DNA from 2 places in the Sporosarcina sp. P7 genome. Region 2 is predicted to be linked to the other one. Evidence: predicted binding sites of a transcription regulator. Region 2 holds the regulator's gene; the other holds the start of a gene.
The links. Region 2 encodes LexA, which represses DNA repair genes until DNA is damaged. Its sites were predicted from a motif close to CGAACATATGTTCG; they were not measured.

Region 1 (16,249 bases), on a different contig from region 2:
TATCATTCGTCGTATGAAGAATTTGCTGGGTCTGACCCGTCACTTCCTCTACCGTTGACGGCAGGGCATCGGTCGTCTTCTTGACACTTTCCAATACTTCGGTCAGTTTCCCAAGTGGTTTAATTAACACGATAGAGACAATAATTAGCGCGATGCCGATCAGCAATACGCCTATACCTAGTACCCAATCCATCAAATTCACCTCTCTCTGTTATTCTGTTTCATCTTATAGTACATTTTTGACGCTACTTCAGACAATGCAGTCGTTTGCTCCATCAACTTGGCATACTTGCCAGGGGGCGCTGATACTTGATCCGCCATTTTAGCGATAGAGTTCTGCACATACTGGGTAGATTCGCGAAGTTCTTTCGCTGAAGCTGCCAATCCTTCAACTGATTGCAGTTTTGCGTTCGCATCATCCGCAATTTGGTTCGTCTGAGTCATGAGCTGATCGGCTTTATCTGTGATACCGCCCACTTTCAGTTCCACTCGTTTCATCGTTTCTTTTACATCTGTCATTGCTTCTTTGACCGCTTTGGCTGTTTTAATAATAGCAATTGCGATAACTACTAAAGCCGCAACGGCGACTATGGCACTAATATACAAGAGCACCTTCAATCTAGTCACCTCCACATAATAAGTGCGTTTCTAACTTGAACGCCTAACTTCCGTCGAAACGGGTAAACGTTCTATATCCTTGTCATTCCACAAATGAAAGTAATCTAAACACTGGTATGCTAATTAACTAGAAAAACTATATTTCTATACCTACATGGGAGTACAACACCTGAAATATGATATAATCTTCAAAACAAACATTAAAGGGGTGAAATGAATGCCTTGTAAAGGTTGCGCGATCCAGGACATTGTGTATGAAGTGTCATTTGATAAGTGTAAGCAAACAGCATTATTCGATTCAATAGAAGATCATTTGAAGCGAGTCCTTATGCTGGTGAACCAGGAAGATCAAACATTTCATGTAAAAGAACAAGGGATAAAAGAATTATACGACTTTTGTGTCGATCATGCAGTAGAAATGGATTCTATTCGTTTTCGTCTTGACCAAACCGACTGGCGGCCGCTCTCTGAAGTCATGCAAGTAGTCGAAATGCAGTGGATTGATCAAGTCATTTCAGATCAACAATTGACGAGCCATTATCAGCCTATTGTTACACCTGACCTCGAGATTTATGCGTATGAATTACTCGCGCGTTTCTATCATAAAGACGGTAGAGTGATTTATCCGAATGAAATTTTCACCGCGGCAAAAGAACGCGGTAGATTATATGCCCTTGACAGAGTATGTCGTCTGACGGCAGTCCGCTATGCAAAACATATTACGCAAAAAGCATTTATTAATTTCATTCCAACATCTATCTATTCGCCGGAGTTTTGCTTGCGATCGACGATTAATGTAGCCTACGATTTGGGAATTGACCCACACCGTTTGATTTTTGAAGTAGTGGAGTCGGAAAAAGTGGAAGACATGGACCATCTAAAAACTATTTTGGAGTACTATCACTCAAGAGGATTCGAATATGCGCTCGATGATGTGGGGGAAGGCTATAACACGGTTGAAGTGCTCTCTTTCCTTCGTCCGAACTATATGAAGCTTGATATTAAGTATGTACAAGGTGTCGCGACTGATTCCGATAAGCAACTTATAGCAGTGGAGTTTCTAGAAAAAGCGCTGGCGGTGAATTCGATTCCGTTAGCAGAGGGGATCGAAACGGTAGAAGATTTTGAATGGTTGAAAGCGAAAGGGTATCAATTATTCCAAGGCTATTTATTTGGTAAACCATCAGCCGTTCCGCAAGTTGAAATTACCATCTAGTGCAGGCGAGTTGTCGAGTACAATTCGTTTACACTGAATTTAGTTTAATGTTAAACTAAATAGGAAAAGGAGATGGTATATATGAAATTAAATAAAAAAATCGCAATGATCACAGGCGGTGCTGGCGGCATCGGATTAGGAATCGCTACAGCCTTTGTGAAAGAAGGGGCGACCGTCGCAATCGTCGACTTGAACAAAGATGCAGGCGAAGCCGCTATTGAAAAACTGCAGAAAATCTCTCCGCAATCGATCTTTCTTCAAGCGGACTTATCGGTACAAAAAGAATTACCGTCACTTGTTGAGCAAGTCGTAACAACACTCGGTAAACTGGATATTTTAGTAAACAACGCACATGCTTCACGTATGAAATCCATCGAAGAGATGACGCAAGCAGACTTAGATCTTTCATTCAATACAGGATTCTATCCGACGTTTTATTTGATGCAAGCTGCTCTTCCACACTTGAAAGAGTCAAAAGGAACCGTCATCAACTTCGCTTCTGGCGCAGGATTAAATGGCGATGTGAACCAAGGTTCATACGCTGCAGCGAAAGAAGCCATTCGCGGGATCACTAGAGTGGCGGCGAATGAATGGGGACAATACGGCATTACGTGTAATCTAATTTCACCCATTGCCAAAACACAAGGAATCGAGCAATGGGGACAAGAGAATCCCGAATATTACAAAGCAATTCTTGCGAAAAATCCACTTGGGCGCCTTGGCGATCCGGAACAAGACATCGGTCGCACCGCAGTATTCCTAGCGAGCGAAGACGCTTCTTACATCACGGGTCAAACGATGATGGTAGATGGCGGTTCTATCAAATTACGCTAATAAACTTTTACGGCTATCCTGATTTTTGGGGTAGCCTTTTTTGTATGTGGGGGTATGAGCGGGTGGGGCTGTAGATAGAGCGGCTAGCGTGTGGTATAGAGCGGATGCGGCTGTTGATAGAGCGGATAGCGTGTGATGTAGATCGGCTAACGCATGCCATAGAGCGGTGGTTGCAGATGTATGAGCGCATTCGCAACGACCTACCCATTATCTCCCCCCAATCCTCTAAAAAAGCTGCTCCATAACGGAACAGCTTTTTTCAAACGAATGTGTTATTTAACTTAGTGTAAATTTGGACTAAACTATTTCGTTCAGCAGCCGATAAATGACTGAAGAACTCCGAACGCACCTGTATTCCGAATTTCTGCGCTTCGGTCAAAATTTCTAAGCCTTCGGGTGTTATATTCCAATACTTTGTTCGACGGTCTTGTTCATCATTACGTAACGTAATATACTCGCTTTTAATGAGTTTTGATGACAAATGCGTTAATGAGGCGGGTGTGAAGCCTAGTGTCTCAGCTAAATCAGAAGGACGTTGCTCACCTTTTTTATGTAACTCTAGCAACACGAGAATATGGGAGATTCCTAGAGACAGCTTGGATTCTTGCTGGAAACGGATCAACATTTTATTTGTCACTTGATCCATCAAATGTACCAAATTGAAAATTGTCTGGTCTTCATTCAAAAAGAACACCTCCCTTTCCTTCAAAAAACTTTATGCTTATATATTATTATCATACCTATAGTATATATGAAATAAAACAGTTGTGACACGATTAACATACTTACATCTCACACAATATGTTAAAATCAAAAAGTTTTTTATTTTCTCCTTTTTAATTATAGACTGATAGCGTATGATAAAGACAACGAATGAACTAGATGAAACAAATAGGAAGGGTGGGCATAAGGTTTGATGAAAGTTAAAGATTCGTTAACATTTCAGCTAGGTACGATTATAGCTGGGATCTTGGTAGTGATGTTAGCCATTACATCACTAGCTACATATAAGACGGCCTATGATAAATTGTATGACGCTGCAGGAATTGAGGCATACGGCTGTGCCAATATTACTACTGGATTGATTCGACCTGGTGATTTGGAAAAGGCATTGGCTGGCGATGTCGATACACAAGAAGAGCTGGGAAAGACGTTGAACTGGACAACCGAACATAAGAATATATTTGAAACACAATATATTTTGGATTTGGATGGAAAGCTCGTTGCTCTAGATGATAATTTGAGAGCTAAAGGGTTTAAGCCGGGAGATCAGTTCCATTTAGATGAAGAAGCGATTGCAGATCTACTCGAACATCGACATTCGACATATTCTCAACCTTACGAGTATGGCGACATGGAGCGGCTTTCAGGTTATGCGCCACTATATAAAGATCAGGATGCCAGTAAGGAAATCATCGCATTCAGCGTAATTGATTTCGATGCCGACATTGTCAAACACCGTACATGGGATGTCGTTCGCGACGGAATTTTGATCAGCATTATTCCTATGATACTTGCTTCAATCGGAACAGGATTCCTCATTCGCCGGAAGACGAAGCCGATTACAAGCTTAATTGAGCAGGCGAAGAAAATTGCGGATGGCGACTTGGCGGTTCAACCGACAGAAGTTAAGTCACAAGACGAAGTGGGAGACTTGGCTCGTACACTGAATCGTATGACGGCGAATCTACAAGACATGATTGCGACGATGAATACGACATCGCAGCATTTATCTGAAAATGCGGGAGAAACTTCCGCATCACTTTCTGAAATGCGTGAAGCGATTACGATGGTTGCGAATAATATCGAAGAAGTCGTCACGGCCGTCACGGATGGTACGTCAAATGCCCAGCATGCAACAGGTATTCTTGCGGGATTGGCAAGTGGTTTGAGCAACACGAAACAAAGTGCTGATTCGATGCTCGTTAACTCCAATGAAACGATGAAAATTGCACTAGAAGGCGCAAAACGCGCAGAAGAAATTAGCCACGATATGGAATTAATTCGAAATGGATCGCAAGAAGTTGGAGATACAATCCAAAACTTGGTTGAATCTACGACGAAGATCCAAAATATCACGGGGTCCATCGCGGGTATCGCAGCTCAAACGAATTTACTTGCGCTGAATGCATCAATTGAAGCGGCACGTGCAGGTGAACATGGTAAAGGCTTTGCGGTAGTGGCGGAAGAAGTACGGAACTTGGCTGAGCAATCGAATCAGGAAGTACTTGAAGTAGAGAAGCTGGTGAAGGATATTTCTGACCGTATCCAGCAAGTCATTACTTCCACATCGGAAAATACGAAACACATCACGAAGGGTACAGAAACAGTGAAGCTTACGTCTCAATCATTGAGTAATATTTCCGTAGCGGTTGGAGAAACCGTTAAGGAAATCAAGAATATCTCGAACTTGATGACGTCGGAAGCTATGAAATCAACAGAAGCAGTGCAGTTGATCGAACATTTAACACACGCTGTACAAAATATTGAAGACATGACGAATAATATTGCAGCAGCCGCTGAGCAAACGACAGCGAGCATAGAAGAAATTTCAGAACGTTCTACGCAGACCAATCAAATGGCGCGTGAACTAGAAGTGTTTGTCGGTTCATTCAAATTACCTAAATAAACACTCGGCCATCGCTCGCAAAGCGATGGTCTTTTTAACCATTGATTTTAGAATGTACGTTCTGTATAATACGAACGTACATACGCTTGAGAAATGGGGAATATCTGATGGAAAGGAACCGAGATAGAGGGAAATTGAAGTGGACGTCGCTCATGCTGCCTGAACACCTTGAAAGACTACGTGATTGGCAACGGGAAGATGAGTATATAGAACGGCCTGAGTTAACCGATTGGGAGCTACAAACGATGCAGGAGACACTTGAAGTGGCGTGGCGCAGGCGTGTCGAGACATCGATTAAGACTTGGCATGATGGGGAAGTTCGCTTTCATCAGGGAGAGATTGAAGCGCTCGACTTGCGGACGATGACGATCACGCTGCGTGATCCGTTCGGAACGGAAAGAATTCATGTAGAGGATGTGATAGACGTCCAGTTATCGAAAGAAACGGGTGGTGTATAGGCAAAAATAAAAGCCGTCTGCAAAGGCAGACAGCTTAATCTCTGAAAAATACTTTTTCTACGTTGTACTTTGCTTGTTCCGTATTGATTACGTACGTTTCGTAGATTTCGCGTTCCATTGGATCATCGATGATAATAGCAGAAATTTTCGCTACTTCTTCACGGTGATTACGCAGTGGAGACACTTGGTCTTCAAAATGCTTTTTCAGACGTGGACGCAATTTTCGTGCTTTTCCTACGAATAACAACTCGTCGCTTTGGTTGAAGAACAACAAAAGGCCGCCTTTATCACGTGGAATATCATGAAAATCGATGAAACCATAGATTGGCTTAATTGGCGTTTCATCCGGTCCCATTTCTTGTTTTCTGCGAACGATTGTTACGTCCGGTTTAGGTAATGTAATATTGATCATTTTACTTCACATCCTTATATCAGTCAGTGTTTATCCTATCATACGGTCAAAAAAAAAGCGAGAAACTTTCTTTACATCCCTTGCATATAGTAAACAAATGTCTCGGGAAGGATGAACTGATGAAAAACCCTGCCGTTATAGAAACGTATCACATATCGAATACCAAGCCGAAAGTGGATGTGTATTATCCCGTCTTCACGCAGCTGGATGATCCAAAAATTCAACAGAAACTAAATCAAGTGCTATTCAAGGAAATGAACAACATGCTAACAGACAATAATTATTATGATCCAAGTCTTGTCGAGATGGTCGCAACGTATGAAATTAAAAATAATCAACGTGATCTTTTCAGTATCAACTTGATCGTCTACTCGTTTACTGGTGGAGCGCATGGAATGACTTACGTTAAATCTCTGACATTTGATACGAAGACGGGAAGGCAATACAAGTTGCAAGATATGTTCAAGCCAGGCAGTCCTTATGTGCAGCGGATATCTGAATATATTAGACGCCATATTCAGCAATGGAAAACTCCAGTGCTTGAGCCATTCACTAAAATCAAGCCTGATCAGGATTTCTATATCGCAGACACGAGTCTGGTTGTCTATTTCCAACTATACGAAATTTCACCTTACGTAGCCGGCTTCCCTTATTTTCCGATACCTTTGCTTGATTTACAAGATATCATCAAACCAAATAGTCCAGCAGACCGAATGTTGCCGTTTATAGGAAATTAAAAGATCTGTATAAACAAATGTATGGGCTTACATGACAGAGTAGTGTTATAATTTTGATATAAGAACTACACAAAAGAGGTGGAAACTATGCTAAGAAATTTCTTTATCGGTTTATCTGAAAATCAACTACTGAATCAAGCTGCCCAAAAATACGGCTTCCAATTAGGAGCACAACAAGTGGTGGCGGGAACTAACATCGAAGAAATGATTGACAGTGTCAAAGAGCTCAATCAAGCAGGTATTTCATGTACGATTGATAATCTAGGTGAATTTGTGTACGAAAAGAGCGAGGCTGTTGAAGCGAAAGAACAAATCTTAAGCGTAGTGGACGCAATCCAAGAACATCGAGTGGATGCGCACATCTCGATCAAACCATCACAACTCGGTTTGGATATTGATTATGCATTTTGCAAAGAACAGGTAGAGGAAATCGTTAAATATGCAAATCAAGTAGGTATATTTGTTAATTTAGACATGGAAAATCACTCACGACTTGAACCAACGTTCCGTTTAGTAGACGAATTAAAAGCAAAAGGCTTTGAAAATCTCGGAACCGTTATCCAAGCCTATTTTCATCGCGCATTAGATGATACGAAAAAATACAACGACACACGCATGCGTCTAGTAAAAGGTGCGTATAAAGAGTCACCGGATGTTGCGTTTATCAATAAACAAGAAATCGACGAAAATTATATAAAAATTATTGAAGAACACTTATTACATGGAAACTTCACGTCGATTGCGACGCATGATCATACGATTATTCATCATGTAAAGCAGTTTGTAAAAGAGCATGATATTTCATATGATCAATTCGAGTTCCAAATGCTATACGGTTTTCGCCATGATTTACAGCTGCAATTAGCGAAAGAGGGCTATAATTTCTGTACATACGTGCCGTTTGGAGAGGACTGGTACGGGTACTTCATGCGAAGATTGGCGGAGCGTCCGCAGAATATGAACTTGATGGTGAAGCAAGTGTTTAACAAGAAGACGAATACTATGATTGGCTTAGTCGCCGGCGCATTTGTGCTGGGACGATTGAGCAAGCGTAAAAGTGAAGAGAAACCAGATGATGGTTGGGTAAAGTACCGCTAAATAGTAGAATAGAGCAACGTGAATCGACGTTACAGGTGGATGCCGCTCATAGATTCGTTCAAGCGCTCATAAAATATGTTTGACCGCTCTATGATACGCGATACCCACTCTATCGTCGTCCGCAAGCGCTCTATGACCATCGATTGCCGCTCTATCAAGGCTTGTAACCGCTCAATACACGGTCGCGTCTCTACTATTTTGAAACGTAAAGCGAAGCGTTAGAAGCTTATCTTTAACTTAAATCCCGAACCACCTATCCATGATCCTTTGACTTTCCAGCGTCCAAAACACTGCTTTCCCTGCAGTGTTTTTTTGTATCCGCTTTACAGAAAACATGGGAAATAGTAGTGTTAAAGATAGTTAAAGTACTATTCACTCTTCATTACACTAAAGATTAGGGGAAGAGCTGATGAAAGCCAGGACGATTACACTGTGGATTTTACAAATTTTGATGTAGAAAGCGATAGCGACACATTGCGCATTCTGTATGATAAGAATCAAGACAAAGAAGAATCGAAAATTTTTCAGAAACAGCAATTCTGCGAAGTATAAGTAGACAAAGAGTATAAGATCATCGAACTATTCTAGAATGGAGACATGGCAGCATCCACTTATGTCTTTTCATAATGTGTATAAAACGAAACGAAATGAGGACGGTTATGAACATTATCGAAGCGAACATTTCCGATATCCCTGTCATCCGTGACGTGATGATCCGGGCGTTCCGGGAATACGAGAAGGCCACACCACCGACGAGCGCGTTGAAGGAGACCGTCGAGAGTATCACGGCTGAAATGCAAAGCGGTGTACAGGCGTTGATTGGCTACATGGAAGAAGAACCCGTCGCGATGGTCCGTTTTCGATTGGAAGACGAAAGCCTCTATTTCTCTAGATTTTCTGTCGTGCCGGAAAGACAAGGACAAGGTATTGCGAAAAAAATACTGCGGTTTTTAGAGGAGTATGCGACGCAACAAGGGAAGAGAGTAATAGCATGCAAAGTACGCGCGGATGTGACGAAAAACATCTCACTCTATCAATCGATCGGCTATCACGTGTGTGAGGAATCGGTATTACATAGAACCGATGGCACGTCGATTGCCGTAGTTTCCATGGAGAAATCACTTTCCTGAGCAATGGGAGGTAGTGCAAGTGGCGAAACACAAGAAAATTACTCGCGATGTATTGCAATATTTGGCACTCTTTATTGTATTGGGAACAAACATTGTTCGTTTGGCACTCTATATTACCGGGGTTGCGTATACGATTCCAGAAACGACGTTTAATTTGTGGACGTATATAGCATTCGGAGTAGCAATGGCTTTGTTGCTAGTGTCTTATCTGTTTCCGAAAAGGAAGCAGTCAGTATAAATTGTGAAAGGAGGAGATACATATGCACCACAACAACTTATTTTTTTCGTTTCTATCTATTTTAAATGTATTCATTTACATCATTCCGCTAGCATTCCTTATATTCACTATATGGTTCGCGCTGAAATTTCTTAAACTACAAGAACGCAAGAATGCAATCCTTCAATCAATCGCAGAGAGACTAGATAAGCAGAAATAAAAAGAACCATTTTCAAATCAAATTCTGCATTTCTCGGATGTAGCGGATCGACATCAGATGTACATTTTAAGCTCATTGAAGAAAAGAAAGAACGTATTTTTTGAAGGCGAAATAAGAGAATCAAATGAGGATTGAATATAACTAACAATAGGATATTCAATAAAATAGATAAGGAGAGGATCTCGTGCTTCGAAAACTATTTTATATTCCGTTTTTGGCAGTCATATTGGTAGGTTGCCAGACAGCAGATAAGAATACTACATCGAATACCCCACGAGAGGCACTGGAGCAGCTTCATGCAGAGGAAGGTTTTGCGGAAGTGGTGAAAGTGTATCGTACGTTGGAAGTCGATAATAATAAAGTAATCAATGTCTATAAAGGGATACTGGACGGCACGGAAGAAATATTTATTGCCAAGTTGAACAAAGAGAAAGATGACACGTGGACGGTAACGGATGCGATTGGCATCGGCATGCCTTCCGAGAAGAACTTAGGTGAAAGTGTCAAAACTTCTTCGTTTGAAGCGGGTTTTACAAAGAAAAATAACGCACCAAGTCCCAATACTAAATTGGTTCAGACGGATGATAAAAAGTATCGGGTATGGGTGAAAGTACTCGAGTAAAATGAAAAGACCGCCTGCGCGGTCTTTTTTCATTGTCTGCCAAGTAAAATCACGAAATAGACAACCATCACAAGTAATCCAAGGGGTACACCGACCCGCGCCCACTCCCCACTGCGGATATTGAGTTTACCTGCCGCAATGATATTCGGGATATTTCCGGGAATCAACATCCCGCCACTAATTAGCAAGCCGAGTAGTAGCGCTTGGATCGTTGATGCGTCCATCGCGGGACTGATTTCTGCAGCAGCAAGCGTCGCGTTGTCGAGTACAGCTGAAATCATATTGATCCAGTAAAGCGTCAATGGCTGAAGATCGAGTAAGTAAAGGGTGATCAATGGCTCAAATCCTGCACCGAGCAGTGTCAATGCCAAAACAAATATATACACTTTTACGCCGCGTCCGAAAATACTTATGTACGACTCTGCCGCTTGTCCGGAAGAACGGTACCGCGAGCGGTTGCGTGGGCGAATCAGGAAGAATGCGAGCAGTCCAAAGACGAAGACACCGGCTATAATATCGGTTCCAAGCAAGTTCATTAAATAATAAAAATCTTCATCCAGTTTATTCGTCGCAATCGTCGATAGTGGCTCGCCGATTGGTGTCAGCACCGCACCCATGCCGATTGCGTAACACGCCAAGATCACAAAACGAATTTCTGAACGTCTGTCCATTTGCAAGACGGATGCGATCGCCACGAGGACTAACGCTGCAATAATGGCCGTGATAACACTAGAAATCAATCCCAATCCCATAATAATCAGCGCCAAGAATAATCTGAATGGAATAATTCGGCTACCTGCTACTACCGCTTTCTCAAATGGATGTCGTATCCAGCGAAAGACTATTCCCGCCGCAAGAACGGCGAGCGTAATATGCAATGGATCGCGTAACGCCTTATTCCACAACTCCCACTGCAACACCCCACTAACAAATGCCGCAGCACACCCCATAACGAATAAAAACAGCTCCAAATTACGTTCAATACGAGGGACCGTAAACGGCAGCAATAACACCAAACCTAAAATAATGAGCAAACCAGTGACCATAGGTATCTCCTTTCATCAATCTTTCTTCTACACTGTATGCAAAAAGCCGATTCATCTTGCATAGAGTCTGAATAGAATAGATAAAGAGGGGGACACGCATTGGAAGTTTCAGATATTGTACTGATCCCTGTTATTATTGGGTTAACGGAAATTTTAAAGATGTATGGTCTGCCGAAAAAATTGATTCCGATCTTTTCCTTACTTTTAGGCATCGGTAGCGGGATCTTCTACTTGTTTCCAAATGATTGGAAGTCTGGGATACTGGGCGGAATTATTATGGGGTTGTCCGCGAGCGGATTGTATTCGAGTGGGAAGACGATTGTAAAGAAGCCACCGTGTGATGAGGAAGATGAGAAGTGATAGGCGCATTTTTATAGGCAGTATAAAGACCCCCGTGTGTTGTGAGTTGACATGGAAGGGTCTTTTATTTGGATTCTACTAAATTAGGCATAAAGATGATAAAGGACGTGATGAAATTCTTTCATATACAAAGTACATAATAACTAGACAGTGACACATTGACTCTCAGTACACCGTCTATTGATTTTCCCCCGCAAAAACTATATGCTAGTTAATAGTCACCTAGAGTGTTTTGGTTCTTTGTCCCGTAAACAAAGAATAAATAGAAATCAGGTGAGAATCCTGAGCGGTCCGGCCACTGTAATGGGGGAAATATGCCCCTAAGTCAGGAGCCTTGCCAAAGTATGTAAGCATGACACCTTCATGGTCCCCATCTCATTCAGGAGGTGGGGACTTTTTGATTTCAAAACTACACTGCCACTGAAAAAACTGCTCCGTCTATTTCAATGAAAAAGTAGAGGCTTCCACGCTAAAACTAGCTGGCGGACCGATCCACTATACGTCGTCACTGTAAATCATTTAGACGATTCTCTCATTCCCCAGGAAATGATCGTGATGCCACATGGCAAACGACTGAATGACTTTACAGACGGGATCACATTGATTGAAGGTATGAACGACTTTCAATTCCAAGATTGCTGCAGGTTTGGTCATCGTAGTAATCAGAAGGATGAAAAAAAGAAGGCGTCAAAGAGATTAGAGCGATATAATGAAGAAAGATATAGTAGCCGTAGCGTTAGTCAATATGAACCGCAGGGCGGTGATGAAGTGGAATTTCATTACACATGTGATGTAGGTAGAGAATTAGACAGCTATATACGAAAATAAAGAAAGTAGGAAACTAGATGAGCGCATTCTCAAACTTTCACCCACTATTGCTACTTGTCTACGTTACAGTCGTTTTAGTCACGATGTTCAGCTCGTTTCATCCGATCATCGTGGCGCTGGCCATGATCGGGGGCATTCTGTATTTTCTCATGCTGCACGGAGTCCGGACAGCAACTAAAGACTTGATCTATTACTCTTTTGTTTTTCTACTAATTGCCGTAGCGTATCCAGCAACTGTACATAACGGTTTCACTCCGTTATTTTTCCTCCATGAACACGCGGTAACGCTGGAAGCTGTGACGAAAGGACTCGTCATTGCGGGAGCCGTAGTTGCAACCAGTTTCTGGACGAAAAGTTATTTCGAGATTTTCACGACGAACACACTATTTGCCGTACTGACGAAAGTGTCCGCTAGCCCCAGAATTCTCGTTTCCATGCTGTGGCGATTCATTCCGTTATTCAAAATAAAATGGCGTGAAAACCAAATGGCACAACGCGGAATCGGCTATTACAATGTAGGGAGCAGAGTGGAAAAATTCCGTCGCGCGTTCGCATTGTGGCGGCAGACGCTCGTTCAGACAGCGGAGTTTGTCATTGTGAAGCCAGATGTCATGAAGGCGCGAGGGTATGGTATCGCGAAAGAGAGAACGCGGTATAAGACGAGGCGATTCACAAAACGGGACGGAATATTGACGGCTGGACTCGTTCTGTTTCTTCTTTACTACATTGGATACTTCACACAGCACCAGACGCAGTATTATCCAGAAATCAGTGAACAGACACTAGGTGCAGAGCATTACGTCATCATCGGCTTGCTCATGTTATTACCGTTTATCTATGAAGCGAAGGAGAGGGTCAAATGGCGATACTTACAGTCGAAAATCTGAACTTCCAGTATGAAGAACAGCATGTGTTGCGAGACGTGAGCTTTTCGATTAAGCGTGGAGAATTCATAACGCTATTCGGTCCTACCGGTTCAGGAAAGTCCACGTTATTGAAAATGATGAAACGGGAAATGCGGCCGAACGGTAAACTTAGCGGCACGGTGTATGTGAACGGCGAAAAAATCGATGAACTACCTGCGTCAACTACAGCGACAGCTATTGGCTATATAATGCAAAATCCAGAGGAACAAATAGTCATGGAGAAAGTGTGGCAAGAGTTGGCGTTTGGTCTTGAGAATATGGGCGTGTCGACGGTAGACATGCAACAAAAAATCGCTGAAGTCGCCAGTTTCTTCGGTATTCACAACTGGTTGCATGAAAGTATCAGTGACCTATCAGGTGGACAGAAACAACTCGTTAATCTAGCGGCGGTGCTTGCAATGGAGCCGGATATTTTATTACTCGATGAACCGACGTCCCAACTTGATCCCATTGCGGCTTCTAAGTTTCTGACGCTACTTGAGAAAATCAATCGTGAACTTGGCATGACAATTTTAATTGTCGAGCATCGGTTAGAAGAGTTATTACCCGTGTGCGATCGAGTGTGGTTCATGGAAAACGGCTCCCTTCTTTATGACACAACACCGAAAGCAATCGGCAACTCCTTGCTAGAACATCCAATGCTCGACGCACTCACGACAGCGATGCGTGTCTACTATAAGCTCGGCTTCCGTGATGAGACGCCGATTACGGTGCGTGAAGGGATGGATTTCATTCGGCACTATCCACCGGCAATTTTACCGACGGATCCGATGAGAAAAAAGCATCCACCACTCATTACAGTGAAAGATCTGTATTTCCGTTACAATCGAAAAAGTGATAATCTACTCGCGGATATGACGTTTACGGTACATCGAGGCGAAATCTTCACGATTGTCGGTGGCAATGGAGTCGGTAAGTCTTCGTTACTAAGGTTACTCGCCGGACTGCATAAGCCGTATGCAGGTAAAGTATGGATAGACGACGTCGCACCAAGCAAGTGGAAGGGGAATATCGTCTTATTACCGCAAAACGCACAAGCATTATTCATGTACACAACGGTGAAAGAAGAGTTAATCCATGCGGTTCCTGTGCAAAAAATGCCGAAAGAACAGAGAGAAACGACGGTATCGAGTATGATGAAACAGTTACATATTGAACATCTTTCCGAAAGAAATCCATTTGACTTAAGTGGCGGAGAACAGCAGAAGGCCGCGCTTGCAAAATTATTGCTGCTTAAACCGGATATATTATTGCTGGATGAGCCAACTAAAGGAATGGACGTCATGTCGAAAAAAGAAGTGACGGAGTTGATTCGAACGCTTCAAAAACAGAATATCACGACGATTATCGTGACGCATGATATTGAATTTGCAGCAGAAGTATCTACACGTGTTGGCATGTTGTTCGATCAATCACTTATCGCGATCAATTATCCGAAAACCTTTTTCACGTCCAACCGCTTTTACACAACCGCCGCTAGCAAAATCGCACGCGGATTATTCCCATATGCCATCACAGCCGAAGACATCGTAGACGCTGTGAACTTGAACAACAGGAGGAACTAAACAATGAGCAATCCATCAACACACGTACTCAATGAAATGAAAAAAGTAATGAACGGTAAAGACGACGTCATCCAAAACGTGTGGATGACGTTTCTAGCTGGCGGACATGTTTTACTAGAAGATTTACCGGGAGTCGGGAAAACGACACTTGCGAAAGCATTCAGTCGAGTCGTCGGTCTCGATTCGAACCGCATCCAATTTACACCGGACGTCGTCGCGTCTGACGTCATCGGATTCACGATGTTCGACAAAGAGAAAAACGAATTCATCTTTAAAGAAGGCGCGGTCATGTGCAATTTATTGCTCGGCGATGAAATTAATCGGACATCATCGAGAACGCAAGCAGCACTTCTAGAAGCGATGCAAGAGAAACAAGTGACAGTGGACGGTGTGACCTATCCGCTGCCGGAACCGTTTCACGTCATCGCGACGCAAAACCCGTACGGCACAATCGGTACTCAACCATTACCGAGCGCACAAATTGACCGTTTCATGACGAAATTGAGCGTAGGATATCCCGATTTTGAAGACCAAGTGGACATGCTTAGAAATCGACAGCAGGCAGATCCGTTATCTTCACTGACACAAATTATCACGAAAAACGAATTGCTCGCACTACAGCACCAAGTACAGAACCTATTCATTGACGATGAAATCTTGCGCTACGTCACAGGACTAACGGAGAAAACGAGAAATCATTCATCAATCCACCAAGGAATCAGCCCGCGTGGCGCACTCGCACTTTGTCAGATGGCGAAAGCACATGCCTTTTTACAACAACGCGATTACGTCATTCCGGTCGATGTCCAGGCTGTGTGGTTGCCGACAAGTCGACACCGCATCGTCATGTCAGGCGTGCCAGGTACTGAATATGAGCAGGATACGCTACTCGAAAAATTACTGCACAGTGTTGCCACGCCCGATCAAGCAATGCTTGCGACATTTTAAGGGCTGATTGTATGATAAGGACACTACTCATTAGCGTCGTGTGGCTGCTGTTTACGCTCGCGTTTTTCATCTTCACGACGACGCATTTCGCTCTATTATTCGCAGTCGGTTCACTTATTGTCTGGCTGTGGCTCGTGTTGAGCGTCTATCTCGTCAAAGGAAAAATCCAGTGCGAAATCATCACGGCGAATGAAATCTATAAAAATGATCAAATGGGCTATCAACTGCGCGTACATAATACGAGCCGTTTACCCGTTACACACCTACAAATACATCTCGTCATCGAGCATCTATTTACAGGCAGACAAGAGAGTCACCAGCACGACTTGTCCATCCGAGCGAAAAGTACGGAAGAGTTTTCGTTCGTGTTGCCACAGAACTATAT
Region 2 (16,249 bases):
GCAGCAGTGAATAGCAATGACTGTATGCAAATTGTGCGGAAGTTTTTACATCATCGAATTTTCTAGTATCATGCGTTCAGAGTGTTTAAGTGGTTTGAGCCACCCACATTCTTCCTGTTCATTCATCACGGCAAAAAAACGATCTGTTGAAGAGGATAGCGCTACAAATAGATCTAGATCCAACATCCGTGATCCTTGACAATACACTTGTATACTATGCGTACCCATTTTGATGAAGACTTCTCCTTTGATTAAGTGTGTCAAACGGTATTCATTATGATATGAATCCAGTTCATCAAAACTTTTCGCCAAGTTATTCTGAATGATATGATCAAGTTCTCTTTGATTTAATTGATCACATAAATATTCAATTTCATGATAGTTCGTAGAAGGACCTACTGTTAGTAGCTCAAATAATAAACGTTCACGCCCCATTATGAAGGATTGATACGCTGACTTAATTTTAAAAATTTCATACTTCCTCATAAAGAACACCTCCTACTATCTATCATAGAACTTGTCCTTAGTAAATCGTGTCAGTTTGCGGAAAACTTCCTCACTATTATTGTCGTAAAGCTGCGCAAAAAAACACACGGCTCTTTAATAAAAGCCGCGCGTTAGGTCAGTTTATTTATTTACTAGATTTGTCATTTCCTTCACGACATTTTCAACCGTAAAGCCATACTTTTCAATGACTAAGTCGCCTGGTGCACTTGCACCGAATGTATCAATTGCCATGACAGTTCCTTCATCGCCTGAGTATTTATGCCACCCGAGAGAAGCGCCCATCTCAATCGCCACTCTTTTCTTGATGTTCTTTGGCAGAACAGAATCTTTATATGCTTGATCCTGCTTCTCAAATAGATCCCAAGAAGGCATGGAGATAACACTAACGTCGATACCTTGCTCTTTAAGAGCTTTCTGTGCCTCAACCGCAAGACTTACTTCCGAGCCACTTGCAAGTAGTAAACCGTCTGCTTGCTCTTTAGTAGCAGATGATATGACATACGCACCTTTTGGTACATATTCCATCGCAAGTTCTTGTGATTTAGGCAATACTTCAAGGTTTTGTCTAGACAATACTAGGACAGTTGGCGTGTCTTTTGAAGTGGTAGCAATATGCCATGCCGCAGATGTTTCATTTCCATCAGCAGGGCGGATGATAGACAATCCAGGCATCGCACGTAATGAAGCCAATTGCTCCACAGGTTCATGAGTAGGTCCGTCTTCACCGACAGCCACGCTGTCATGTGTGAAGACATAAGTCACAGGTAAGCCCATCAATGCGGACAGACGAATAGCAGGACGTACATAATCACTAAACACGAAGAATGTTCCGCCAAACACTTTCACCCCGCCATGGAGAGCCATGCCGTTTAAAGCCGTCCCCATCGCGAATTCACGAACACCAAACCATATATTACGGCCCGCATAGTTGTCTACAGTAAAATCACCTGCATTCTTAATCGTCGTCTTGTTTGAACCTGCAAGGTCCGCACTACCGCCGAATAAAGCTGGAACTGCTTTCGCTAATGCATTGATTGACTCACCGGATGCTGAACGAGTCGCTACAGAAGCACCCGCTTCATAAACTGGCATTTGTTCTTTCAAATCAGTTGGCAGTTCATTTGCAATCGCTTGTTTGAACTGTGCCGCCAATTCTTTATGCTCGTTTTCGTAGCTTGCGAATAAATCATTCCATTGTTGCTCTGACTGAACACCCAGTTGATCCGTTGCTGAATTAAAACGGTCATAGACTTCTTCAGGAACGTGGAAGTCCTCTTCGAATGTCCACTTGTAATACTCTTTCGTAAGTGCCATTTCATCTTCACCTAATGGCGCACCGTGTGCATCTGCTTTACCAGATTTGTTTGGTGAACCATAGCCGATCACAGTTTTCACTTCAATGATTGTTGGCCCACCGGTATTGCCTTTTGCTTTTTCGATTGCATCAGAAACTGATTTTGTATCATTGCCGTCTTCTACTCGTGCGTAGTTCCAGCCATATGATTCAAAGCGTTTTCTAATGTTCTCAGAGAATGACATATCCAAATCGCCATCTAAAGAAATATCGTTACTGTCATAAAGTACGATTAGTTTGTTTAACTGAAGGTGACCTGCCATCGAGATTGCCTCTGCTGCTACACCTTCCATCAAATCACCATCTCCACACAGTGCATATGTGTAGTGATCTACAATATCGAAACCTGGCTTGTTATAAGTTGCTGCAAGATGTTTTTCAGCCATTGCCATACCTACAGACATACCAATTCCTTGTCCAAGTGGTCCAGTAGTTGCTTCAACTCCCACTGTATGTCCATATTCCGGATGTCCTGGTGTCTTTGAATCCCATTGTCTGAAATTTTTCAAGTCATCAATCGTCAGACCATAGCCACTTAAATGCAACAAGCTATAGAGTAACATCGAGCCGTGTCCTGCCGAAAGTACAAAGCGATCACGATTGAACCATTGTGGATTTGATGGATTGTGGTGTAAATGTTGCGTCCATAGTGTATAAGCCATTGGCGCTGCGCCCATCGGTAATCCGGGGTGACCAGAATTTGCTTTTTCAATCGCATCGATTGATAATGTTCGGATTGTCGTTATTGCCAGTTGATCGATTTTTTCGGTCATGCTGTACATCCTTTCCGTCCTGTCTCATATGAGTGTTTTATAGTAGATATTCCTTCTCTAGTGTAGTCAATTCCACGGTTAATTACAATGTTAATCCTTTACCTATCATCAATTTAGTGGTTTTTGATTCGCTCTAGCTTGTTTGACTTTTTCAGGTGTTACGTCATTTCCTTCTGGGTCCATTACTTTGACCGATTCGATAGTTTCACGCATACTGGAACGGAATGTTTCCAAGTATTCCTTTCTGAGCTGGGTCTGTTCTTTTGCTTCCTCGATCGATAATCCTGTTGTTTTCTTTTTATTTGCTAATTCATTAATACGTTTTATTTTTTTTTCTGAGAGCATCTTTAAAAACCTCCATAAGTTAGTCGTTTAATAAAATGTAAACAACCTGGAGGAAAAGTGCAACCTATTAGTGTTCTTGTGCCACAAACTCTTTATATCTTCTATGAACCGTGGCCTTGCTGACAGCATGACCTAATCCATTTAACACGTTTGCAATTTCTTCATATGTAAGACCTTTGTTACGAAGCGAGACAATTTCTTCTATCGGAAGCTCAAGTCTTTCACGCCCCACTCCTTGGTCAATATTTCGCAAATTCTTCGATGGATCATAGCCCCTGTCAACAGCACGCTTCATCCCTCTACGTATTTTTGCATTATGTAGTTTGCGTTGGTATTCTTCTACGATTGCCAGAATTTCCAACAACATCGAGTCCATTTCATTCAATTCTATCGTACCGTTTGAATGATTGGTAATCACGATCGTTTCACTTTTGGCAATTACATGCAATATCGCGACTCTTGCATTGCCCCGCCCTAATCGTGTTTCGTCTTGAATGAATACTGCATCCACTGAACCGTTTTGAATTCGATCCAACATGGACAGAAGACCTTCACGATCCATGTCATATCCACTCTGACGATCTGTATAGATTCCAACGCAATCATATGATAATTCAGCAGCTAATTTTTCTAGTTCTTCTTGCTGCCTTACAATAGATTGTTCTTGTGTTTCTTTTTCCGTACTCACTCGGCAGTATATTACACATTTCTTTTCCATCATTTAGATCCCACTCCTATTTCAGCTACTCGAATATCTGTTTGTTTATTAATTTTAACAGGCACACGCAGTAATTCACCTGAAACGATTTGATCCGTAGGTAATTCATTTAAAGAACGTACCTGTTCGATCCAGTGGGTAGTTGGTATATCTTCCGAGTAATTGGAAGCCAACTGCCACAGTGTATCTCCTTCATTAATAACGATCTCCATATAGTGATCTTCCTCAGCCATTTTATCGAATTGAACCCAAGCAAATGATACACAAATTACTAATAATACTGCAAAATAATAATTATTTTTAATAAATTCTTTAATAATCTCCATCATAACTCCTCCTCTAATTTACGCTTTTAGAATACATGTTCGGAATACCTGTTCTTAATTATAAGAGAACATATGATTCTATGTCAAGTAAAATTAGAACCTTTGTTTGATTAGTAATCGAACACATGTTATACTATATTCAAAATAGTGGTTCAGTATTCCATTGCTTGCAAACTAGTAGAAGAGGTGAATCTGTTGAAGAAAATATCAAAGAGACAAGAAGAAATACTTGCGTTTATAAAAGAAGAAGTACGTTTAAAAGGGTATCCCCCTTCCGTTCGTGAAATTGGAGAAGCTGTCGGTCTTGCATCAAGTTCAACGGTCCACGGTCATTTATCACGACTCGAAAGTAAAGGTTTCATACGGAGAGACCCTACAAAACCTCGCGCCATTGAAATATTGGATCCAGAGGGATTGGACGAGTTAAAAAGTGGTGTTATGCATGTACCGTTGATCGGTAAAGTTACAGCAGGTAATCCAATTACGACGATTGAAAATATTGAAGAGTACTTTCCTTTGCCGGATACATTCGGTTCATCTGAGGATGAAGTCTTCATGTTGGAGATTGTAGGGGATAGCATGATCGAAGCGGGCATCCTAAACGGAGACCGCGTGATTGTCAGGCAAACGCATTCCGCAAGTAATGGTGAAATTGTCGTGGCTATGACAGAAGAAGATGAGGCAACAGTCAAACGTTTCTTTAAAGAGAAAGACTATTTCCGACTCCAACCGGAAAACTCCTCTATGGAGCCAATCATTGTAGATCAAGTTTCTATACTAGGAAAAGTGATCGGTGTATTCCGTATGATTCATTAATGATCAAAAAAGTGTATCGAGAAACCTCAATAGGTTTTCGATACACTTTTTTCTTTATACCAATTTCTTTTCAAGTAATTGTTCCATAGAATCTAGTACTGCGGATTTTATATGCTCGTAAGTCAATCCTCCTTGAATATATGCCGTATATGGTGGCCTAATCGGACCGTCAGCTGTCAATTCAATACTAGAGCCTTGAATGAACGTTCCCGCGGCCATGATGACGTCATCAGCATAACCAGGCATATAGGAAGGCTCCGGTGCATATTGGGCATTGATTGGTGAATTTTGCTGAATCATTTGGCAGAATGCAATCATTTGTTTAGCGTTCTTAAAATTCACGGATTGAATTAAATCTGTTCGAAGCTCACTGTAATGCGGAGTCGTGTCCATACCAAAGCTGCCTAAAAATGCGGATGTGAATAGCGCACCTTTAACGGCCTGACTGACTACGTGTGGTGCCAAGAAGAAACCTTGATACATCTCCAGTAACGTATCGAGAGAGGCTCCTGCTTCAGCCCCTAGACCGGGAGATGTCATACGATATGCACACTTCTCAACCAAGTCTTTCTTACCGGCTATATAACCACCTGTTCTGGCAAGTCCACCACCTGGATTTTTAATGAGTGAGCCCGCCATAAGATCTGCTCCAACCTCAACAGGCTCTTTCATTTCCACGAATTCTCCATAGCAATTATCTACAAAGATTACAACGTCCTCTTTCATGTTACGGATTTCCTTAATAATCGCTTCAATTTCATGGATTCTGAATGATGGATTGCTTGAATAGCCTTTAGAACGTTGAATCGCCACGATTTTCGTCTTCGATGAAATCATTTCTTTTGCTTTTTCAAAATCAACTGAGCCATCTTCTTTCAAATCAATATGCCGATAAGAAATTTGAAAATCCTCTAGTGAACCTGTGTCTTTGCCATTTCCCGAAACGATAGACTCCAACGTATCGTATGGTTTACCTGTGATATATAGAAGTTCATCACCCGGGCGCAATATTCCAAACAAGCTAATCGTAATTGCATGTGTACCGGAAATGATTTGATTTCTTACGAGACAGTCTTCCGCACCGAATACATCTGAGTATACTTTTTCCAATACATCACGACCGCTGTCATCATAGCCATACCCAGTTGAGCCCGATAAATGAAAGTCGCTTACATGATTTTGTTTGAATGCTTGTAAGACTTTTCTTTGGTTAAAAAACGCAATTTCTTCTACCGTCTTCACATACGGAGCGATTAGTTCTTCCGCTTCTTGTGATCTAGTTAGTAATTCTTCATTAATGGGGGTAATTTGCATGTGTAGTACCTCATTTCATTTTGTCATATCCTATTTTAGCAGATGGAGTCTATATACCAAACGAAAGACAACAAAAAAACAGGCAAGCGCCTGTTTATAGTTCATCTTTTAAAATTACTGGTTTTGCAGGAGAATATGTGGAAATTGCATGCTTATAAATAAGTTGTTGCTTACCTTCCGTTTCCAGTAAAACCGTATAATTATCATACGACTTAATTAGACCTTTTAACTGAAAACCATTCAATAAAAAAATCGTAACAAATGTGTTATTCTTCCGTAAAGTATTTAAAAACGTATCTTGCATATTTCCTTGTGCCATTCAATTGCCTCCTTGTCACTGTTATGTAGTTATTCCATACTCACTTCTCAAAATCCTTTATTATCTTACAGGTTGTTTGAAAAATTTCTTCCTCTGACTGATTAGCATCTACCCACTGAACAGGCAACTTATTCCGAAAGTATGTCAGCTGCCTCTTTGCGTAATTACGTGTGTTTTTCATTACCGCCTCTATTGCCTGCTCTTTTGTCAATTGGCCGTTAAAGTAGGAAATGAGTTCTTTATAACCTATCGCTTGTACTGATTGGGTTTGACGAATACCTTTATTCCAGAGTTGCTTTACTTCATTGAACAATCCCACCTGAATCATTTGTTCCACACGCAGATCGATTCGTTTATACAGTAATTCTCGCGGAAGATCTAATCCAATAATTAAGGAATGATACATGGGTTGATTTCCTTGCTGCTGTTCATGATCTTGTTTTGTTTGACCCGTCACTTCAAGGATTTCTAGCGCACGTACTAGACGTCTATGATTATTTGGGTGTATTTTTTCCGAACTTTTCGGATCCAATTCTGCAAGTCGTGCATGTAATACATCCGCGCCTTCTGATTCAAGTTCCTGTTCTAAGCGCGCTCGCACTGCAGGATCAGCCGCTTGTTCTGTAAATCGATAATCAAACAAAACGGACTGAACATACATTCCACTACCTCCGACAATAATAGGTAGTTTTCCGCGAGATTGAATATCCGCTATCCATTGTCTGACTGCTTGTTGATATTCCGCTACAGAAAACGATTCAGTTGGTTCTTTTACATCAAAGAAATGGTGCGGGATTCCTTGCATTTCAGAACGATGTATTTTTGCTGTACCGATATTTAATTCTTTGTATACTTGCATGGCATCTCCATTAATGATTTCCCCATTAAATGAATTTGCAAGTGCTATGCTAAGTGCTGTCTTCCCTGAAGCAGTCGGTCCTACGACTGCTAGTACATCAACGGGTAGGTTCATGTCGTTTCATCCATTCTACGATAGTCGTATACACATGTTTATAGTTGGTTTCCTGAAGCATTTCATGTCTTCCGCCTTCATAGAGCACGACAGTGACTTGCTGTTGATTCGCTTTATCAAATTGTTTGGCTACTTTCCAAACACCTTTCGCACGGTCTCCTACTAAATCATCTGTACCTGAGAGTAATAATATCGGCAGTTCATCTGGAATGTTCAATAAGAATTCGGGCGCTTCCAAAGAATTTAATCCTTCTAGCAATACACGAAACATTTGTGCTGTAGGCACGAATCCACATGCTTCGTCTGCTTGATATTCCGTTACACTTTCTACATTGCGTGATAACCATGCAAATTCCCCTTCATCAGGAAATTGTTTGGAGTAATTGCCAAAGACCAAACCATTTAAAAACTCATCCGGTTGCTCTTTAGGTAATGTATTTTCTCTGTACGTAGCTAGTGCAATCGCAGCATGTGCCATGAGTTCGGAATTGGTCCCAGTACCCAATAAGACCACTTTACTAACCGTTGAACCGTATAGCTGTATATAACGTCTTGCAACGAACGAACCCATACTATGTCCGATTAGTACTACAGGAAGCTCGGGGTATTGCTGTTTATAGGATTGATTCACTTCAAACGCATCGTCTACCAATTGGTCGAATGAAGTAGAGTCACCGAGATAGCCGTATACATAGCCATTTTCTACAGCTGTCTTCCCGTGACCCCTCTGGTCATGTAACGTCACGACATACCCTTGTGATCGCAAGTACTGTGCGAATCTTTCATAGCGACGGCTATGTTCAGCCAGTCCGTGAATGATATGCACACGGCCAATCGGATTTGTTTTAGGTATATAACTTATACTATACACTTTAATGCCGTCACGCATTTCTATCCATTGATCTGTCATGAACTTGCACTTCCTTTCGCTTCCGCAACCGCATTTTTTAAATCATTTTCATAGATGGTTTTCTCGCTTTCCGTATAGTGCAGTAACTTTGCCATGTAGTTTGTTACTTGTGTCGCCAATGATTCCACCACATCAATTTGGAAATATAAATCCCCTTTTCTACGGATAAAGAAATCACTTGGCGATGTGACCATTTCGCAATGAATACTATATAAAATCTCTGCACGTAAACTTATTGGCAAATTATTCTTTTCCGCTGAAATCGCATGAGCGAATTGGAACACTTGGTCACTATTTCTTCCATAAAATGAAGCAAGACGCGCTCCTTGCTGTGAAGTTAAGCCGAACAATGGTGCTCTTTTAGCTTGCAGATCAATAAATTGCTTTAAAGCTTCATCGTCTATGAAATCGCTTCCTGAAACGGTGATATTCTTTGTTTCACATCGCTTAATAGATGGTTTTTCTAGCTGTTCATCAATTCGATCCACTACGACTTCCGCCATCTGTCGGTAGCCTGTTAACTTTCCTCCTGCAATCGTCAGCATTCCAGGAACTGTTTCCCACAATTCATCTCTTCGTGATATTTCAGATGCATTCTTGCCTTCTTGTGCAATCAATGGGCGGATTCCAGCCCATGTAGATTCCACATGTTGACGTTGCAGATGAATACTTGGAAAGGTTTCGCGAACCGCATCGATGATGTAGCGTATATCATCTTCTGTCGCTATCGGATGCTGTTTATCATCCGTATAAAATGTATCCGTCGTACCAATATACGTTTTATTATCGCGTGGAATGGCGAATAACATCCGGCCATCTGAGTTATCAAAATATACTGCTTGCTGTAACGGGAAAATAGATTGATCTACTACGATATGGACGCCTTTTGTGCTATGCAATTGTTTCGTTTGCTTGCTGTTGATTTTCTTCTGCAACTCGTCAACCCATGGACCTGCTGCGTTGATCACCATAGAAGCCGCTACGGAGAATCGTTCACCGGTTAGTTGATCACTTAAGACCGCTCCCACGACACGATCCTTCTCAAAGTTGAATTGTTCGCACTTCATATAATTCAGGCATAGCGCACCTTTTTCTGCCGCTTTCTTTAGTACCTCAATCGTCAAACGCGCATCATCAGTCTGATACTCCACATAATGCCCGCCACCTTTTAACTGTTCCTTTTTCAGTAATGGTTCAAGTTCGGCCGTTTCTTCTTTCGTTAGCATTTCACGTCGTTCAGTGGGCTTAACACCTGCTAGTAAATCATAAACGAGAAGTCCAGCAGAAGTAGAGTACTTGCCATACGTTCCTTTTTGATAGATCGGCAATAGCATCGGTCTGGCCTTCGTGATATTACGAGAATTACGGAAGACGATTTCCCGTTCCCTTCCCGTTTCTGCTACTATTTTCACTTCTAGTTGTTTTAAATAACGCAAACCACCATGTATCAGCTTTGTTGAACGGCTAGATGTACCCGCCGCAAAATCTTGCATATCAATTAGGGCAACCGAAAATCCTCTAGCAGCCGCATCCAATGCGATACCCGCACCTGTAATTCCTCCACCGATAACTAATACATCGAATGAAAAGGTTCTCAAGTCCTGAATTCTGCTTGATCTTTCTAATGTAGAAAACATACAATCGCTCCTCTCTGATACGCACTGTTACATCACTCTTTTAAACATTTTCTCTAGTTCATACGTTGTAAAATGAATCAATACCGGACGACCATGTGGACATGTATAGGGATTATGACAAGCCCCTAGATCAGTGAGCAGTCGTTCCATGTCTTCTTGTCTTAAGTAATAATTTGCTTTGATAGATTTTTTACAACTCATCATAATTGCACTTTCTTCACGCAATTTCTCGACATCTACTTTGCGTTTCTCGAGTACTTGCTCAATCATTTCTTCTATAATCGAAGTAGCTTGTCCTTCAGGGAACCATGAGGGATACTCTTTCACTGTATATGTCGCTGGACCGAACGCTTCCAAAAACACCCCGACTTCTTCTAGTGCACTCTTACACTCTTCGATCTTCACTTGCTCATCAGCCGAGTAGTGAAAAACAAGTGGCAAAAGTAATTGCTGACGTTCACCCGCATCCACCTGACCAAGCTTCACTTTAAAATATTCATATTTGATTCGCTCTTGCGCTGCATGCTGATCAATCAAATAAAATCCATCTTCATTTTGTGCCACTATATATGTCCCATGAACTTGTCCTACAGGTACAATGAAAGGAAAATGATTCATGTCCTGCTGTTTCTGCTCAACGACAGGCTCTTCGGGCACCGATTCTTCCTGCGACTCAAAAACGGCTTCAGGGAAGACAGGTGAAGGTTGTTCTATAGTAGGTTCTTCCACAGGCGTAATGGTTGGCTGAGTTTCATGTTCATGTAACGGAATCGTTACTTCCGGCCGGCGATAAGGTGGCGTCCAAATTGTCTGCTGCTCTGAGTCTCTTTTTATAGGCTTTTCTTTTTTTACTGCGTCGGGAATAATAGTGACTCCTTGAATAGCCTCTTTGATGGCTTCCTTTATCAAAGAAAATAATTCGCCTTCTTTACTGATACGGATATGGCGCTTCGCAGGATGAACGTTGACATCTGTTAAAATGGGATCTGCTGTAATATCAATGACTGCAATCGGAAACCTTCCAATCGGCAAGTACGTATGCATTGCATCAATAGCTGCCTGAGTCCCTGCATAGCTTTTAACCCAACGGCCATTCATTAGAAGTGAAATATAATTTTTTGATGCGCGTGTCATCTCAGGAAGTGTAATAAAACCCTTCACTTTGAAATCAGCATCTTCTTTTTGAAACGGTATCATTTTACGTGCAACCGCGACACCATATATATCTGATAATACCCGTAATAAGTCTCCTGAACCTGATGTTCTAAGAATTTCATGATGATCGTGAGTTAACGTAAAAGATATAGTAGGATGACTTAGTGCTAATCGATTTAATAAATCTATCGTATGTCCAAGTTCCGTCTGAATTGTTTTCATATATTTCAAACGTGCCGGTGTATTAAAGAATACATGTTGTATGTGAAAGTCTGTACCTTTTCGTAATGCTCCTGGTTCGTATTTCAGAACTTTACCGCCTTCAATTTCCACTACAGCCCCTTCAACACCATCCGAGGTCCATAACGATACTTTTGATACTGCAGCGATACTTGCTAATGCTTCTCCACGGAAGCCTAGTGTACGGATTCGAAATAGATCATGCTCATTAGATATTTTACTGGTAGCATGCCTTTCAAAACAGCGGATCGCGTCTTCTTCAGACATCCCTTTGCCGTTATCGGTCACACGAATCGAAGTTAAACCTGCCTCAATAAGAGATACTTCTATCTTGGTACTTTGCGCATCAATCGCATTCTCCACTAACTCCTTGACGATAGAAGCAGGACGTTCCACCACTTCCCCCGCCGCAATTTTATTGGCCAGTGTGTCTTCCATGATGTGAATTTGATTCATCCGCTTCACCCCTTCTTCTCTGTTGTCAAGCGTTCTTTCCACTCCATTATTTTTTGCATAGTTTGCATAGGTGTCATATTCATCAAATCGACTGCTTCAATTTCATTAAGTAATTTTTGAGTTTCCACTGAAAATGTCGGTTCACTATCAGTCTCAAACAAAGCCAACTGCTCCGAAACCGAAGACACACCTTTTGTTGAGCTGTCTTCCTCAAATCGTTGTAATAAGGTTTTTGCACGTCCAACCACGTCTGCAGGGAGACCCGCAAGTTCGGCTACATGAATCCCGTAGCTTCGATCAGCAGCACCTGGTAGTACTTTGTGCAAAAACACGACTTTACCATTTTGCTCTTTCGCCGCGACATGGACATTCAACAACCGATCCAAAACGTTTTCTAGTTGTGTCAGTTCATGATAATGCGTGGAAAACAATGTGTTAGCACCGATTTCTTCGTGAATATACTCCATCATCGCTTGTGCGAGAGCCATCCCGTCATACGTGGACGTTCCGCGCCCAATCTCGTCAAACAACAAAAGGCTGTGGGACGACGCATGGGCCAATGCATATTGAGACTCCATCATTTCCATCATGAATGTACTCTGTCCAGACGCTACATCATCTGCGGCCCCAATTCGTGTAAAGATTTGATCTGTAATAGGCAGTATAGCCTTTTCACAAGGGACGAAACAACCGATTTGAGCCATCACTACAGTCAAAGCGACTTGGCGCATATACGTACTTTTACCGGACATATTCGGACCTGTAATCAGTAACATATTTTCATCTTCAGCTAGCGTACAAGAATTCGGTGTATATAATGAATGGCTCATCATTTTCTCAACAACAGGATGTCGACCATTTTGAATGTCAACAGCCTTTCCTGTATGAAATTCTGGTCGGACATATTGATTCTTTTCGGATACTTTAGCAAATGACAGCAAAACATCTAGTTCACTAATAACAGAGGCTAGTTGTTGAATTCTTTGCACATCGCCCTTCACTTGGTCACGAATCGACTGAAATAAGTCAAGTTCCAATGTCTGGCTATCTGCTTCCGCATTTAGAATCAGTTCTTCTTTTTCTTTTAGCTCCGTTGTTATATATCGCTCCGCATTTGCGAGTGTCTGCTTACGTTCATAGCGTGATAAGTCAGCTAAATGAATATTGGACTTGGTAATTTCAATATAATATCCAAAAATCCGATTATAACCGATCTTCAACGTTTTAATTCCTGTTAGCTGCCGCTCTTTTTGCTCCAGCTGCGCTAGCCATGTCTTTCCGTTACGAGATGCATTACGAAGTTCGTCCAGCTTTTCATGATAGCCGTCTAGAATGAGTCCACCTTCTTTACTGGATATCGGTGGGTTTACTGCAATAGCATCCGTCAACAATTGGAATGTTTCCCCGCAAGGATCCATTCGATCAGCAAATCGCTGTAACATCGGTCGCTTTGATTCTTCAAGCAATTGTTTTAGTTTAGGTATATGTGACAATGAGTTTCGTAACTGTGCAAGATCACGTGCACTTGCACTGCCCATGGAAATTCTTCCCGCAAGACGTTCTACATCATATACATCCTGCAATTCTTCCAGTAATTCTTCACGCAAGAAATACTCATCCAGTAAGTTGTTTACCGTTTCTAGACGTTCTTCAATCGCTTGGCGCTGCGCCAAAGGCTGGTGAATCCACATCCGTAATTTCCTCGCACCCATCGCAGTAACGGTTTCATCAAGCACCCAGAACAACGTGCCTTCTTTTTTACCCGAACGAATAGTTTGCACGAGTTCCAAATTCCGCATGGAGTTCGCATCAATCGATAACTTTGCATCTTTCTCTATATAGATGAAAGGTCGAATATGACCAAAAACCATCTTTTGCATACGGAGTAGATATGATTGCAACTTACGGCAGACTTCCTGCAACTCTTCTGGCAGATGCTCATATGTATCGTGAGCAATGGATCCTGAATGCTCCGTATCTTCTATTGAAAGCATGATTTCGCGACTTTCAAACAGTTCCGCCAGCATCACATGAAGTTGTTGATCCACAACAATTTCCTTCATGCTAAGGGCTTCTATTTCTGCTAGTAACGTGCGCTCGCTTCCTTCAATCAACTCTACTTTTCCTTCTCCAGTGCCAACATCAAGGTAAGCTAATGCATAACATTGATTTCCCAAGCTATCGATGGCACCGATAAAATGATTGGCTTCGACATCAATTGTTTTACCTTCTGTTAATGTCCCAGGTGTAATCACTTTCACGACTTCACGTTTCACAATTCCCTTTACGTTGCGCGGATCTTCCATTTGTTCACATATCGCTACTTTATGACCCTTGTGGATTAATGTTTCAATATATCCTGTTGCGGAGTGATAAGGTATGCCGCACATTGGTATACGTTCCTTTGCGCCAGAGTCCCTACTCGTTAATGTGATTTCTAATAATGCAGATGCGTTGACGGCATCCTCAAAAAACATTTCATAGAAGTCCCCTAAACGGAAGAATAAAAATGCGTCTGTATGTTGTTCTTTAATTTTCAAATATTGTTTCATCATTGGTGTATGTTCAGACATGGTAAACCCTCTTTTTCTCGCTCATTTTCTATACATTATACCAAACACCCTAGGAGTTAACGAATCAAAAGGGGTTGAAGTAATTTTAAAAGGAGAATAGACATAGGTCATCAACTAAATATATCTTTTAATGAAAACTATCTTAGCTTTTGATTAGCTGAGATAGTTCATGATTATCTATATTCCACAATCATTCTGTTTCGTGTTTAGAAGTCACTATAAATGGTACAGCAAGTGTGACTGTAAAATAGGGAGCGACAGGTTTCAAAAAGATTTTCACTAAGCGATACTGACCAGGTACGAGTGTCACTCCAATAGTTTCTACAGAAAAAGAATGTTGAGTTCCTTCTCCTGGCGCAAGCAATTTACCCAAATTAGTAAATTTAGAATCTTCATAGAATACGGAATCAGAATGTGTCAGAGTGTACCATTTGTCATTTTTCCGTACTTCTATTTGATAGTATTCACCATACTCATAAATGGTTTGACTGTCATTCTTTAATATCGTGCGGAACAACGGCGTTCCTTCCTCGTATTGATGTTCTACCATTAGGAATGTCAGACCTTGCTCATTCGCCATTAATGTCTGTTCGGGTGAAGGAGCAGTAAGAGTTTGAATTTCATTTCCTTTCGCGCATCCTGTCAGCAGTATCAAGACAGATAGAAGTGTAAGCCATTTTATCTTTACCATAGGATCTCCTCCTATCTATAGACTACATTTATTGTTACAAAACTCACTTGACCTGCATCATATTCTTCTACTCAACGTAAAAAAACAAATAAAAAAAGCCGGTGAATACCCGGCTTTTAGAATGGTGAATCTTTACGTTGTGGCGGTTGGTGTGGTCTCTCTTTATTCGGCACTTCATTATTCTTTTTTTCCTCCATCACAATAGACGAAGATTCTGATTCTAGTATCGGCCAATCCTCATCATATGGATGAGGATGGATGGTTACAGAGACTTTTGTTTCACCAATCATCTCAACCAATAATTCTCTTTCAATGGAAATTGAGAAGTTTTGACCACATTCAGAAATACTTGCCTCTGTACAATTCGGATGCTGTAATACCGTGACAATCGTTTCTTCTTTAGCAGATGTCGGCTCATCGCGGTAATGCAATGCGATTTTATCCTTATAAGGAATCGATTCAGTAAAGACGGACGTTTTGGAATGATCATGATGTGAGTACCAAACATTGACATCAAAACTACCTGTTACTTCCACATGCGAGCCGACTTTCTTTGCTTGTTGCGTGTGATTGATCACCCAGCAACCCAATATGCTGGAAGGACGATTAGGTGGCTTCAGCAGCTCAGTTGTTTCCGATCGATGCTTCCCTTTGGCAATAACAGCTTTCGTTACAATTTGTCGTAAGTTTTTCAGTTTTCTTCCTCCTTCTTTGGCTTCTATCCATCCTATGCAACAGCTGCCCAGAAATTGAAAAAAATCGGCAAGGAATTTTATCCTTAACCGATTTTTTATTTAAGAAAGTGATTTTTTTTGAGTATTCTCTACGTATGATCCTGTTTCTCCACGTAATAGATCGCCGCCAGTAGACTCGATAATCTCATCCGTCACGCTGTTTGCAATCGTATTCGAAACCAATTGAAGCAAGTTATTCACTTCATCTTGTGACTGTTTAAATTCTTGTACCAATGGAATCGCATCAATTTCACCTTGAACTTGTTCGATTTTCTTTTCAATCGCTTTTAACGCTCGTTCTTTTTCGTAGTTTTGGAAATTCACTGCTTGGGTTTGAAGAGATTTCATACTAGCAATTTTTTCACGTACTTTTTGGTTTTCATTGATTTGCGCTTCTGCACGTTTATA

Region 1: CSV60_RS08445 (YolD-like family protein) is a predicted target of LexA. The motif match lies at 5,369-5,382, and genes of this name have one in related genera.

What each region holds. Positions count from the first base shown of each region.
Region 1 is NZ_PDZF01000007.1:27,034-43,282, reverse strand. Features, by position in the region: gene CSV60_RS08475 (DUF948 domain-containing protein) at 1-193, opposite strand, end outside; gene CSV60_RS08470 (DUF948 domain-containing protein) at 199-612, opposite strand; gene CSV60_RS08465 (EAL domain-containing protein) at 836-1,834, shown strand; gene CSV60_RS08460 (SDR family NAD(P)-dependent oxidoreductase) at 1,916-2,668, shown strand; gene CSV60_RS08455 (MarR family winged helix-turn-helix transcriptional regulator) at 2,928-3,353, opposite strand; gene CSV60_RS08450 (methyl-accepting chemotaxis protein) at 3,585-5,297, shown strand; gene CSV60_RS08445 (YolD-like family protein) at 5,405-5,755, shown strand; gene CSV60_RS08440 (nucleotide excision repair endonuclease) at 5,790-6,167, opposite strand; gene CSV60_RS08435 (DUF3298 and DUF4163 domain-containing protein) at 6,287-6,904, shown strand; gene CSV60_RS08430 (proline dehydrogenase family protein) at 6,992-8,002, shown strand; gene CSV60_RS08425 (GNAT family N-acetyltransferase) at 8,662-9,132, shown strand; gene CSV60_RS08420 (hypothetical protein) at 9,152-9,370, shown strand; gene CSV60_RS08415 (hypothetical protein) at 9,754-10,191, shown strand; gene CSV60_RS08410 (DUF1646 family protein) at 10,221-11,237, opposite strand; gene CSV60_RS08405 (hypothetical protein) at 11,337-11,597, shown strand; cobalamin riboswitch at 11,814-11,953, shown strand; gene CSV60_RS08400 (hypothetical protein) at 12,153-12,425, shown strand; gene CSV60_RS08395 (energy-coupling factor transporter transmembrane component T) at 12,443-13,312, shown strand; gene CSV60_RS08390 (ABC transporter ATP-binding protein) at 13,285-14,916, shown strand; gene CSV60_RS08385 (AAA family ATPase) at 14,920-15,864, shown strand; gene CSV60_RS08380 (DUF58 domain-containing protein) at 15,876-16,249, shown strand, end outside.
Region 2 is NZ_PDZF01000002.1:149,256-165,504, reverse strand. Features, by position in the region: gene sirA (sporulation inhibitor of replication protein SirA) at 46-486, opposite strand; gene tkt (transketolase) at 628-2,634, opposite strand; gene CSV60_RS03405 (DUF896 domain-containing protein) at 2,743-2,979, opposite strand; gene CSV60_RS03400 (YneB family resolvase-like protein) at 3,047-3,700, opposite strand; gene yneA (cell division suppressor protein YneA) at 3,697-4,026, opposite strand; gene lexA (transcriptional repressor LexA) at 4,219-4,839, shown strand; gene CSV60_RS03385 (methionine gamma-lyase family protein) at 4,894-6,153, opposite strand; gene hfq (RNA chaperone Hfq) at 6,248-6,472, opposite strand; gene miaA (tRNA (adenosine(37)-N6)-dimethylallyltransferase MiaA) at 6,513-7,445, opposite strand; gene CSV60_RS03370 (alpha/beta hydrolase) at 7,429-8,355, opposite strand; gene CSV60_RS03365 (glycerol-3-phosphate dehydrogenase/oxidase) at 8,352-9,992, opposite strand; gene mutL (DNA mismatch repair endonuclease MutL) at 10,020-11,843, opposite strand; gene mutS (DNA mismatch repair protein MutS) at 11,849-14,416, opposite strand; gene CSV60_RS03350 (immunoglobulin-like domain-containing protein) at 14,607-15,107, opposite strand; gene cotE (outer spore coat protein CotE) at 15,224-15,784, opposite strand; gene CSV60_RS03340 (YlbF/YmcA family competence regulator) at 15,902-16,249, opposite strand, start outside.